4 regions of the Pantoea sp. X-Soil-TKNS-1280 genome follow, and region 2 is predicted to be linked to each of the others. Evidence: predicted binding sites of a transcription regulator. Region 2 holds the regulator's gene; each other region holds the start of a gene.

Region 1 (3,158 bases), 2.0 Mb from region 2:
GTGCTGATTATGCCGCACACCTCGCCGACCATGATGAGTGACTTTACCGCAGCAGGTGGATTTATCATGCTGGCAGCCGGTTTCCGCATCGCGGGGATTAAATCTTTCCCGGTCGCCAATATGCTGCCCGCGTTGATACTGGTGATGCCGGTCAGTTATCTGTGGACGATGTATATCCACTAAGCAACACGTCAGCCGCGGTTGGATCGTGGTTAGCCATGCTAAAATAAGCGCGGGAAAACGCGCGGAGTCATCATGGATCTCAAACGATTGCATTACTTTTGCACGATAGCGGAACAAGGCTCCATCAGTAAGGCCGCGAAGCTATTGAACATCGCACAACCGCCGCTGGGTAAGCGTTTGCAGGAGCTGGAAGAGGAAATTGGTTCACCGCTGTTTACCCGCACACCACGTCGTATGGTGTTGACCGAGGCCGGAACCTTTCTCTATCGCCAGGCCTGCGACATCTTAAGCCGGGTTAATCAACTCAAACGCCAGACCATCACCATCGCCACGCGTAAACAGCGCCGGGTGAATATTGGTATCTCCTATCTTTATCTGCGCTATTTCAACACGATCCTGATGGATTACTACCGCAACCGTCCTGACTGGGACATCAATGTGATTGTGTCTGATTCCAGCCATCTGGAAGCGATGCTGCTGGATAACACCGTGGATATTGCGCTGATGCAGGTCCCTGGCGATCGTCAGCCCTGGTTTATCCGTGAGCTGGAACCGATTGATACTATTGCGGTGATTTCTTCCCACTATAGCCCGATGCTGGCTGGGAAAGCCTTGCAGTTCAGTGACCTGAGCGGCATTCCACTGATGTTGTTGCACCGCATCGGCGGGGAAGGGACCTATGAAGTGATGCGCAGTAAACTGTTCAGTAGCCTCGATCAGGTGAATATCACCATTAAAGTTTCAGAACCGCGTCTGGTACTGGAAATGATGGAACAGGGTTTTGATGGCGCGGCATTTTTACCGCGCTCCGAGTTTATTCCCAGCGCACTGGGTAAATATATGGTGTGCCCGCTGGCGGAACCTTTCGCGATTTATCACCCGGCGATCGTGACCTTAAGTACCGCGCAGGACCGGCTGTTATGGCCGCAGGAGCATGAGGTCGCCTGACCTCAATTCCCGGTCGGTTTCTTCTTATCCACGTGCCCCAGCTCGCGATCCGGGAAACAATAATCACGCACCCGCTGCTTTAATGCGGCGGCGTCGGGAAAACCGCCTTCCTGTTTACGCTCCCAAATCACCTTGCCATCGATGGTTATCTCAAACACGCCACCGGTGCCGGGCTGCAAGGTGACGGAAGCTAAATCGTCAGCAAAAGTATGCAGCAGCTCCTGTGCCATCCACGCTGAGCGCAGCAGCCAGTTGCATTGCGTACAGTAATGAATATTCACCGCTGGTTTGTGTGTCATTTCATCGCTCATCTTAATTGATTGATTAGTAATAAGTTAACTGCGGTTAACAAAATGTGCTGTCTAAGATACATCTTAGTGTAAATGGTATTGATAATGATTACCACTTGCATTACATTCCTGACGAAATCATTTATAACATAAAAAAAGTCTGTAACTTTTTACGGTTTTTTATACAAAAACTGTGGTTTTCTGGCAGCAAACACGTGAGCGAATACTAACAATTAACAAGGTATTTCGCGTCTATGTCTCCAATTTTTCAGGGGTTCACCTCACAGCGTCTGTTTAAAACAGCGGTGCTGGCATCCGCCATCCATGCAGCCTGCGGCTATGCAGCCACCAGCGACAATCAGGATCTGGCGATTTCAGGCAAAAAAAACACCACAAATGAACCGGTGATGACGGTCACTGCGCCGAAACAACCGCTGGTTGCCGGTAGCCGTACCACGCTTTCTGCCGAGGAGTTGCAGAAACAGGGTGGTAATGATTTTGGCTCCATTATGCGTTATCAGCCGCTGGTTACCGCGCCGGGTGCCGCTGGCGGCAGCAACACCGGCAAGAGTGGATATACCGGGGACCGTGGCGGTTATACCGGTTATAACATTCGTGGCCTGGAAGATAACCGCGTTTCCATTGACGTAGACGGCATTGAACAGCCTTTAGCCACCGGACGCAGTTCAGTGGGCCGTGCCGGTTCAGGCACCTTCGGGATTGGTCGCGACTATATCGATCCTTATATGTATGGATCCGTGGGTATCGTCGAAGGCGCGACCGATGTTTCCAACAAGAACCTGGCGCTTGGCGGCTCGGTTTCATTCCGGCCAAAATCCCCGGATGACTACCTGTCGCCCACCAAACAAACCTACTTCGGTTACCAGAGTGACTACGACTCTTCCAACCGCAGCTGGCACAATGGCATCACTGCCGCAGCAGGCGATGAAACCCTGCGTGGTATTGTGGTGATCAGCCGTCGTGACGGCCAGGAAACCCGCAACAACAGCGGAACCATTGATGCGTATCCGGCGAACTGGCACTCCGATGCCATCGCCGCCACCGGTATCTGGCAGCCGAACAGCGAACACCAGTTCAGCGCTACCCTGGATTACTATCACAAAACCAACCACACCAACTTCGATTACTGGGGCAGCAGCACCACAACTATTTATGGTCGAGCCGATCAGAGCAGCCAGACGCGGCGCTGGAGCGGCATGCTGAAAGATCTCTGGACGCCAGATAACAACCTGCTGGTGGACAGCCTCGAAAGCAGCATCTATTACCAGCAAACCGAAGCGCACGATGATACCGCAGCGCCAGATGCCGGTTCGGTTGAAGCCCACAACATCTATTCAAACTACAACACCAAAACCTTTGGCTTTGAAACCAAAGGAGAAAAAAGCTGGTTGTTTAACAACTTCCGCTACGGCCTGAACGGCAGTATCGCCAAAACCGAGCGTCCATACTGGCTGGATCCGGCACAGACCTCGTACAACAACATCACCCGACCTGAAGCGGATAGCCGCACCTGGAGCTTTGGCGTCTATGCTGAAGATACGATGAGCTGGGATCTGAATGGTCACACCTTCTCGATCATTCCTGGGGTACGTTACGCTTACCAGAATACCAAGCCGCAAAATCTTTCCAGCCTGGCGGGTGGTGATGCGGATCTTTCTACGGGTGATGTGGAAACGCTTTATGGCAAGGGGTTCAGTGACGGGCAGATCCTGCCGT
Region 2 (3,158 bases):
GCGAGGCCGTTGATGCACTCAACACCCTGGCTGAGCAACAAAACATCAGCCGCAGCGAATTAATTGAACAAATGCTGCTGGCGCAGCTCAAACTGTCGTAACAGGCGCAGACCGCACGCAGGAACAAAAGTCACGGCTTTACAAGTTCCGCCACTTTGCCCGGTCTGCTATCATTCGCTGTCATCACATATTCAATATCAGGATTTAAGAGGTCACTTAACCCATGGCAATCGTAGGCATTTTCTTCGGCAGCGATACCGGCAACACTGAAAACATTGCAAAAATGATCCAGAAACAACTGGGTAAAGACGTGGCCGAAGTGCATGACATTGCCAAGAGCACTAAAGAAGATCTCGAAGCATTCGATATTCTGTTGCTGGGCATTCCGACCTGGTACTACGGCGAAGCACAGTGTGATTGGGATGATTTCTTCCCGACGCTGGAAGAGATCGACTTCAATGGCAAACTGGTTGCGCTGTTCGGCTGTGGTGACCAGGAAGATTATGCAGAATACTTCTGCGATGCGATGGGCACCATCCGTGACATTATCGAGCCAAATGGTGCGGTGATTGTCGGTCACTGGCCGACCGAGGGTTACCACTTCGAAGCGTCCAAAGGTCTGGCCGATGACAAACACTTCCTTGGTCTGGCTATCGATGAAGATCGTCAGCCGGAACTGACCAACGAACGTGTTGATAAGTGGGTGAAACAGATTTTCGATGAGCTGCAGCTGAAAGACATTATCGAAGCCTGATCCCCTTTCCTACTCAATGTGGGCGCTGGCTCACATTGAGAATCGGAAATTCCTATAAAAATAATAGCCACGTTTTTTTAACTTTTACCTGCAAATCTGTAGAATACCCGTAACGGTCATCCGCTTATTCCTCTGGCATCAGAATGAGGCTGAGTGAAATGGAAACAAAGACCTGTACGATCCCCGCCGGCGTTAGCGACATTTTTCCCTACAGCCATTGGTGATTTCAGGACGTGCCCTTGGTTTTCATTTCACTGCTTGAGTTCTATAATGAGACGCAAATGAGAATGCGCGTGATCGACATTCAAGGCCCTGCGCCGCAAGTGACTAGCAAAGTAACAGGACAATATCCGCATGACTGACAACAACTCCGCATTGAAGAAGGCTGGCCTGAAAGTCACTCTACCCAGACTGAAAATTCTGGAAGTGCTTCAGGAACCCGAGTGCCATCACGTCAGTGCGGAAGATTTGTACAAACGCCTGATCGACATGGGCGAAGAGATTGGTCTGGCAACGGTATATCGCGTTCTTAACCAGTTTGATGACGCGGGTATCGTGACTCGTCATAACTTTGAAGGTGGCAAATCCGTCTTTGAACTGACGCAACAGCATCATCATGACCACTTGATCTGCCTGGATTGTGGCAAAGTGATCGAGTTCAGTGATGAGTCTATTGAGACGCGTCAACGTGAAATCGCAACACGTCACGGTATCAAACTCACCAACCACAGCCTGTACCTGTACGGCCACTGTGCGCTGGGAGACTGCCGCGAAGACGAGACGCTCCACGATAAGCAATAAAATGTGCTATGCAGTATGAAAAAACCGGTGCCTGGCACCGGTTTTTTTATTCCTGAGATTACAGAACCAGCGTTTCCTGCAGGTAACGCCAGCGCGGAATGGAGGTGGTGCAATCCAGCACCGCCAGAGAAATACGACTCTGGTTGTTGCCGTTCATCATCTGCAACTCACGATATTGAATGGTCACTTCCTGGCTTTGCTGTGAAATGATGGCATGTTCGCTGGTCGCGATACGCATCCCTTCCCGCTGACCACGCAACTGGCGGAACAACACCTCCATCGCATTTAAATCCAGCTGTTTACCCTGCGGGGTCACCATTTTGAAATCCGGGTGAAAATGCGAGAGAAACAACTCAATGCTGTCGTCAGTGCCCTCTGACTGATTAAAAATACGTTCTATAAGCTGATGTAAAACCACTACGCTGTGTTTGGCTTCCTGAGCGAGACTCGTCATTTTTTTTCCTTTTTCAACCCGCGGAGCAACGTCTGGGAGCGCATAGCCTACCTGAAATACAGTTTTTCACACTCGCAAATGGATTAATTTTACTAAAGTCAGATTAGTTGCAAATCCCGGTAACAAACGCATTTCACACCCCACAGCATAAAAGGTTGCCAGCCCGAAATTACAGCCAATAAAAAAGGGCGATTGCTCGCCCTTTCATGATGATATGGTGATAACGACAAAAAGGATTAATCGCCGATTTTCGCCCAGGTATCACGTAAACCGACAGTGCGGTTAAACACCAGCTTAGAGGGCTGTGAGTAAACGCTGTCCGCGCAGAAATAACCTTCACGTTCAAACTGATACGGCGCCAGCGCATCGGCGTCACGCAGTCCAGGCTCGACAAAGCCCTGTTTGATTTCCAGTGAATTCGGGTTAATGGTGGTGAGGAAATCCTCAGCCGCTCCCGGATTTGGCACGCTGAACAGACGATCGTAGAGACGGAATTCCGCAGGTAACGCGTGGATCGCGGAAACCCAGTGGATCACACCCTTCACCTTGCGGCCATCAGCCGGATCTTTGCTCAGGGTATCAACGTCACAGCTACAGTAGATGCAGGTGATATTGCCTTCTTCATCTTTCGCCACGCGCTCTGCACGGATCACGTAAGCATTACGCAGACGAACTTCTTTGCCCAGCACCAGACGTTTGTACTGTTTATTGGCTTCTTCACGGAAATCCGCACGATCGATCCACACTTCGCGGCTGAACGGCACATCACGCGTACCCATCTCCGGTTTGTTGGGATGGTTTGGCATGGTGATAATTTCTTCATGACCCGCAGGCAGATTCTCAATCACCACTTTCAGCGGATCGAGGACCGCCATCGCACGCGGTGCGTTCTCGTTGAGATCGTCACGAATGCATGACTCCAGCGACGCCATTTCCACGATGTTGTCCTGCTTGGTTACGCCAATGCGGCGGCAGAACTCACGAATCGAGGCGGCGCTGTAACCACGGCGGCGCAGACCGGAAACGGTCAGCATACGCGGATCATCCCAGCCTTCGACGATCTTCTCGCTCACCAGCTGCGTCAGCTTGCGCTTCGACATCACGGCATATTCCAGATTCAGGCGCGAGAATTCATACTGACGCGGATGA
Region 3 (3,158 bases), on a different replicon from region 2:
TGCACCGAATAATTAGCATGCTCCGGGTCGGCGGTCAGGACATTGGTTTGACGCAGGTCATAGAGCGCTGCGCTGAACAACGCGTTAAAGCCATTCGGTTGATACTTGATTCCCACCTCCGACTGTTTGCCTTTGGTCGGCTTAAAGGGATCGCCCGCCCAGGAGGTGCCGGACTGCGGCTGGAACGATGTGCCATAGCTGATATAGGGCGCAATCCCATTGTCAAAATGGTACATCAGACCGGCGCGACCGGTCGTGGCGTAGTCGTTCAGCTCGGTGCGGGTATCGGTGACCCAGTTCTGCGCGCGGCTTTGCGCTTTGTCATAACGTCCGCCGAGATTGAGGATCCAGTGGTTCCACTTCATGCTGTCCTGGAGGTAAAAACCCAGCTGGGTCATAAAAGAACGACTGTGGTTATCAATCGACGGGCTTGCAACCGGCGTACTGTAATCCGGGTTGAGATAGCTGATATCAGACGCAGTACCGTAGCCGCTGTTCTGACGTAAATCGTCGTGCACATAATCCATGCCCACCGTCACCGCATGGTTAACCGGGCCGGTATACAGATTGCCTTGCAGGTTAGTATCGACATCAAACGCATTGAAGGATTCGATCACGCGCATGCTGTCACGGCTTACCGTCGCCGAGCCATCAACCACAGTATTGGTCGGGTAGACCATCTGGTAATCGCTGCTGGTGTGCAGATAACGCAGGTTCTGGTGCAGGCTCCAGCTGTCATCGAACTTATGCATAAAGTCATAGCCGATGCTGGCCTGCTCGCGACGATAGTAATCAAAGCCCGGCTGGCCGCCGTAGAAGCTGTCGGAGTAATTGCCCTGCGCGAGGTGGATTAAGCTCCCTTCCAGCGGCATCTGGTTATAAAACCCGGCGTAGGGATCTTTGCGGAACTGCCCGAGCAGCGTCAGACGCGTGTCGTCATTGGGCTGCCAGGTCAGCGCCGGGGCGATGTCATAGTGTTTATATTTGGTGTAATCGACCTGGGTGTCGTTACGAGACCAGGTGCCGGTAATACGGCCCAGCCAGTGTTCGTCATTATCCAGCGCGCCGGAGAGATCCAGCCCGGTTTGAAACAGATTATGGCTACCGGTGCTGACAAAAATCTGGTGGATAGGTTCGGCGGTGGGACGTTTGCTCACCAGGTTAACCACGCCGCCCGGGCTAGCCTGACCAAAGGTCACTGAGTCCGGGCCTTTGACCACTTCGACGCGATCCAGCAGGAAAGTATCGAAACTCGGACGTGACCAGTAAGTCACCGTAGGCAGACGCAGGCCATCCAGGAACTCGTCAGCCGCGAAACCACGAATGTAGATATCATCGAAACGGTAATCTGCGCCACCGCCTTCGGAGCCGATGCCGCTGTTATAACGCAACGCCTGGGCCACGTTCAGTGCACCCTGGGAAGCCATCTGCGCCTGAGTGATCACCGAGATGCTTTGAGGTGTTTCGATTAACGGGCGGCTGCTTTTGGTGGCAGAATCCGCTTTTTTCGCCACCTGGTTCCAGCTGTCGGCATCACCGCCATCGGTATCCACGTTATTGGCGGTGACGGTCAGCGTATTGTCATGCGAATTATTATTGTTATCAGCCGCCAATGCCGGTGTGCTGCTGAACAACACCAGCAGTAAGGCGTTCAGTGGTGTGCGTTGAAAAGTGCGATGACGCAAGATTTTTATCCCCGATATAGTCCAACGGCCATAAATAGTGATACAAATGATAATCATTACTATTTTATTTGATAGCGCCGCGCTGGCGGCTTCGCGCGATTGGTTGGTTCAATAACGCAAAGCGGACAGCAATCGGCAATCTGACAGGATTGGATGTGATGGTGTTGAACAAACCACGGCTAACCGATGCCAGCCCGACCTTACCCTTATTAACCACACGGGAAATGCATTATCACGCGGGGCGTGAGGAGCGCTGGCATGCCCATGAAGTGGCGCAGCTGGTGCTCTGTTTGCAGGGAGTGATGCGGGTGCAGACGCACAGCGCATCATGGACATTAACACCGGGCAGGGCGCTGTGGCTGCCGGGGACTTTACCTCATGCGTTAACGGCACTGAGCGATATTCGCAGCCTGAGTCTGTATCTGGAACCGGTGGTGGCTTGCACCTTCTGGCCGGAAGCTCGCAGCATGATGATTTCGCCCTTGCTCCAGGCGTTAATGCAGACGCTGGTGGAGATGGAACAACAATCTAACCCCGATCCGTTGCGGGTGGAACTGATTACACCGTTGTTGCTGGATGAAATCCATCGCGCACCCGAAGGGGCGGTCTGTGTGTTGCCGTTACCTGCCGATCGTCGTCTGATGAACATTTGCCAGCAGTTGCTGCAAACTCCGGCCAGTAGTGACACGCTGGAAGAGTGGGGCAATCGCGTTGGGGCCAGCTCGCGTACCCTGGCGCGTCTGTTCCGCGATCAAACCGGTATTACCTTTACGCAATGGCGGCAGCAATTGCGATTATCAGAAGCGCTGGTGCAACTGGCACAGGGACAACCGGTACTACGCATTGCCAGTCAGCTCGGCTATCAAAGTCCCAGCGCGTTTATCTCCATGTTCCGCCGTTTGCTGGGTGATACGCCACAGCGTTTTTTGCGGATTTCAGGGTGAAATCGCCAGCCTGATGATCACCGATGCCCGCCTGTAGTGGGGCATCGGGCAAGGGTATCCGTGCTAATTTCGCCCGTTGATCTTCCCTGTTTCTCAACGCCCGTTCAAAACTATACTGTGTTGGAAAAGCCATTTTTACATAGCATGCGGCACACGCTGATGAGTTGGTGGAGTCCCGATTCTACTTCTGCCGCAGAACTGGTTGCCGGAAGGCGTAACAGGGCTAACAGCGCAGTCTTATCGGCATCCGTTGCCAGCATCACCGGGCTGGAATAGTTAAGTTGCAAGACTCTTTGCAAATCATCTACCGTGTTGGGCAATGGCCCAACAGGACAACACATCTCCAGCGTATGGTCTGACTCATTGAAGTAAATGGTCAGTTCCTTATCAACGATTAAAACCGGGTCATCACCGTCTATTTCCAACCCGAGAGCGTCATAAAGACTATAAATAATATTCGACATAATTCCTCAGCTATAAACCAGTTTTGATAACCCTTGTGTTGCTTTCAATACCTGGTTGTTTCCAA
Region 4 (3,158 bases), on a different replicon from region 2:
CATATCGCTTTCATCAATACGGTACAGCGCCAGCGTGGCGGCCAGATTCGGTGCGACCTGCCATTTCGAACCCACTTCCCAGGTAGTGCCTTTCTCAGTGGAGGCGACATCACCGTTATCGTCGGTCTGCGTGGACGGGGTGAAGGACTTGCTGTAGCTGCCGTACAGCGAGACATCCGGCAACACTTTATACACCACGCCCAGCTGCGGCAGGAAGGCGTTGCCACGATCGTTCAGGGTGGTTTCCGGGTTGATAAAACCGTTGCTGGAAGTTTGCGTATAACGCTGGAAGCGTCCACCCAGTACCGCGATCCACTTATCCGTCAGATGGATGTTGTCTTTGGCAAACAGCGAACGACTGTACAGGTTGGTGCGCAGATTACTCAGCGCGTCATTGTAAGTGCTGTCGCTGAGTACCGGCTCCTCACCATACACCGGATCGTACATGTTAAAAGTACGGGAAACGGTACCGCGATAAGAACGTGCCTTGTAGGTTTCATTTTGCTCATAATCAACGCCCAGCAGCAGGTCATGCTGCATCCCGGCGATCACCGGTGAGCCGCTGACATCCCAGGAAACGTACTCGGTCTGATGGTTGAAGCCACGGTTGGCATCCGCACGGCGTGACACAATGCCGGTGGTGGTGTTAATCGCCGTGGCGCGTACTTCGTTACTGTCGTAACGGCGCTGCATCCAGCCATAGTTCAGGTGGGTGTCCCAGGTATCATCCAGGTTGTAGCCATAGCTGACGTTGAGGCGTTTGTTTTTGCCCCACGCATGGTTGGCACTGTCATCGAGGCGACGGTTGTAAGGAATATCGACCGGTTTACCGTTGATAAAGGCGGTACCGCGATCGTAAGGCACATCGTATTTGTACTCGACGTAACTGATGTTGAAGGTGGCACGCTCGCCATACCAGCTCAGTGAAGGGGCCAGCAGGGTGTGTTCATTCACGCCGAAATTGCGCCAGTAATCTTCGCGCTGGCGTTCCGCCACCATGCGGAAGGCAAAGCCATTACCCAGCGGGCCGGTGATATCCACCATGCCAGTGCCGCCGCCATAGCTGCTGGACTCGCCGCTGATATGGGTGTTCCACTCATACTGCGGCTTTTTACTCACCAGGTTAATGATGCCGCCAGGGTTAAGGATGCCGTACAGCAGGGAAGAAGAGCCTTTCAGCACTTCCACATGGTCGATGCTGGAGTCCATGGTCAGTCCCTGGTTGCTGCGCACGCCGTCGATAAAGATCGATCCGTCGGTGTTGGAACCGAATCCACGCTTCACGAAGCCATCCTCGGTGCCGCCCAGCGTGTTGCCCTGGGTCACGCCACTGACAAACTTCACGGCATCGTTCAGGCTGGTGACCTGGTAATCCTTCATTACCTGGGGTGTCACCACGCTGATTGACTGTGGCGTTTCATTACGCGGCGTATTGGTTCTGAGCGTTGCCGCCGCATCATCCTGGTTATAACTGCCGGTGTTGCTGGTGGAAGACTGATCGGCAGTCACTGTCAGGGTTTGATCCTGGGTGGTTTCTGCCGCTGCGGCAGAATGACCATAGAGAAGCGTTGATGCCAGTAAGACCTGTGACCCAGAAAGCGTATATTTCACCGCTGGTGAAAAGAAAGAAAGATACTTCATTTAACTAAATCCGCATCAAAGAGAATTATTTTGAAAGCTGGATACTAATGAGATTGATTTTCATTTACAACCATTTCTTGTTATTTCAGGGAAAATAAATCATTCACCTAAATAAAAAATGGAGATTCTCAATCAGGAGAAAACATTATTTCCTGACATTGATAAATATAATGTAGTGAATAATTTTATTTAAAATCATTATGATATGTTGTAAATGTAGTAGTTGATGTAGCATCATAATATTTGCCATCATTGCACTACATTTCTCTGGCAGGAAGGGATTGGCAACGATACTTTTGATGGATTATTGCGTTGAACTTATTAATTCATAAATTAAGGTATTCTTAATATTCAGAAGAATAATGAGCGAATGCGACGCCATGGCTGATTAAATAACCATCGGCCATTCTTTACTTAGCGGGCCTGTTCAGGCTTTACTATCAAGCAAAACGGCCCGAAAGTTAGCCTGAAAACGTGACAGAAAATGAAAAAAGGCTGATTAACTGTATAATTTATAAGGTGTTTAACTCCGGTGACTGAGTCCAATCCCAAAATCAGTAAAAAACCCTATGATCTCTATGGCGAACGCTTCCACGCTAATAAGCATCTGTTAACTCCCCGGCTGTTAAAAGTCGCGCAGCACATTCACCAGCATCGCAGTGCCGTGCTGGATAAAACCGCGCTGGAGATTGCGATTGATACCCAGACTTCTGACGCCACGGTGATTCGCGCTATCCAGGCGCTGGGTTTTTCTGGCTTCCGGGATCTGAAGATTGTGATTGCCGAATATCTGGGTGTCACCCGCCGTTCACCGGCGCGAGTGGCGGTGACCGTCAATGAACTCTCACAGGATGCGCGGGGCAGCATCGATTTCGTGCTCGACAGTTATCGCATCAGTTGCGAGATGCTGGCGGCACCGGCCAATCGTCAGGCTATTCAGCAGGCCATCGGCTTGTTGCAGCAGGCGGAGCGGGTGGCGATTTTCGGTATTGGCGCATCCGCCATCCTGGCGGATTACACCGCGCGGCTGTTCAAACGCAATGGCACTCCCTCGTATGTGCTTAACCGCACCGGCATTTCGCTGAGTGAACAGATTGCTGATATGCGCCACGCGGATGTGCTGATTATGCTGGTGCAGAGCAGTGCGCACCCGGAAGGGCTGGTGACCCTGGCAGAAGCTCAGCGGTTGGGGATGAAAATTGTGCTGCTAACCGCCACACCCGACAGTATTTTCGCGCAGCATGCTGATGTGATGATTGAAATTCCGCGCAGTCGTTCGGCTGACAAGATGCCTGTACATGCCACGCCGATGATCTGCCTGGAAATCCTGGTGCTGGGGCTGGCCGCCGCAGCACCGGTTGCCACCATGACCAGCATGAGCAAGCTGTATGAGATCAGCAATGCGCTGACCCGTCCAGGTGCGCGTAAGAACAAGTCGTCATAAATGGCTCAGGCCGCGCAGACACTGACGCTCTGGCAGCGATAGACCAACGCCGGGGGCAGGTTGCGCATCACTC

The links. Region 2 encodes Fur, which represses iron uptake genes when iron is present. Its sites were predicted from a motif close to ATAATAATGAGAACNACTATCAA; they were not measured.
Region 1: a site for Fur is predicted at 1,521-1,543, ahead of AC6I8X_RS16435 (TonB-dependent receptor domain-containing protein). Genes of this name have one in related genera too.
Region 3: a site for Fur is predicted at 1,726-1,748, ahead of AC6I8X_RS22635 (TonB-dependent siderophore receptor). Genes of this name have one in related genera too.
Region 4: a site for Fur is predicted at 1,683-1,705, ahead of AC6I8X_RS24610 (TonB-dependent siderophore receptor). Genes of this name have one in related genera too.

Annotation. Positions count from the first base shown of each region.
Region 1 is NZ_AP035962.1:3,560,011-3,563,168, reverse strand. It holds gene AC6I8X_RS16450 (DUF554 domain-containing protein) at 1-183, shown strand, start outside; gene AC6I8X_RS16445 (LysR family transcriptional regulator) at 256-1,131, shown strand; gene AC6I8X_RS16440 (Rdx family protein) at 1,134-1,430, opposite strand; gene AC6I8X_RS16435 (TonB-dependent receptor domain-containing protein) at 1,676-3,158, shown strand, end outside.
Region 2 is NZ_AP035962.1:1,253,681-1,256,838, reverse strand. It holds gene ybfE (LexA regulated protein) at 1-101, shown strand, start outside; gene fldA (flavodoxin FldA) at 224-754, shown strand; gene fur (ferric iron uptake transcriptional regulator) at 1,109-1,555, shown strand; gene AC6I8X_RS05830 (hypothetical protein) at 1,614-2,009, opposite strand; gene glnS (glutamine--tRNA ligase) at 2,246-3,158, opposite strand, start outside.
Region 3 is NZ_AP035963.1:575,280-578,437, reverse strand. It holds gene AC6I8X_RS22635 (TonB-dependent siderophore receptor) at 1-1,685, opposite strand, end outside; gene AC6I8X_RS22630 (AraC family transcriptional regulator) at 1,844-2,629, shown strand; gene AC6I8X_RS22625 (hypothetical protein) at 2,740-3,093, opposite strand; gene AC6I8X_RS22620 (inositol phosphate phosphatase SopB) at 3,100-3,158, opposite strand, start outside.
Region 4 is NZ_AP035964.1:291,396-294,553, reverse strand. It holds gene AC6I8X_RS24610 (TonB-dependent siderophore receptor) at 1-1,641, opposite strand, end outside; gene AC6I8X_RS24605 (MurR/RpiR family transcriptional regulator) at 2,174-3,085, shown strand; gene AC6I8X_RS24600 (class I SAM-dependent methyltransferase) at 3,091-3,158, opposite strand, start outside.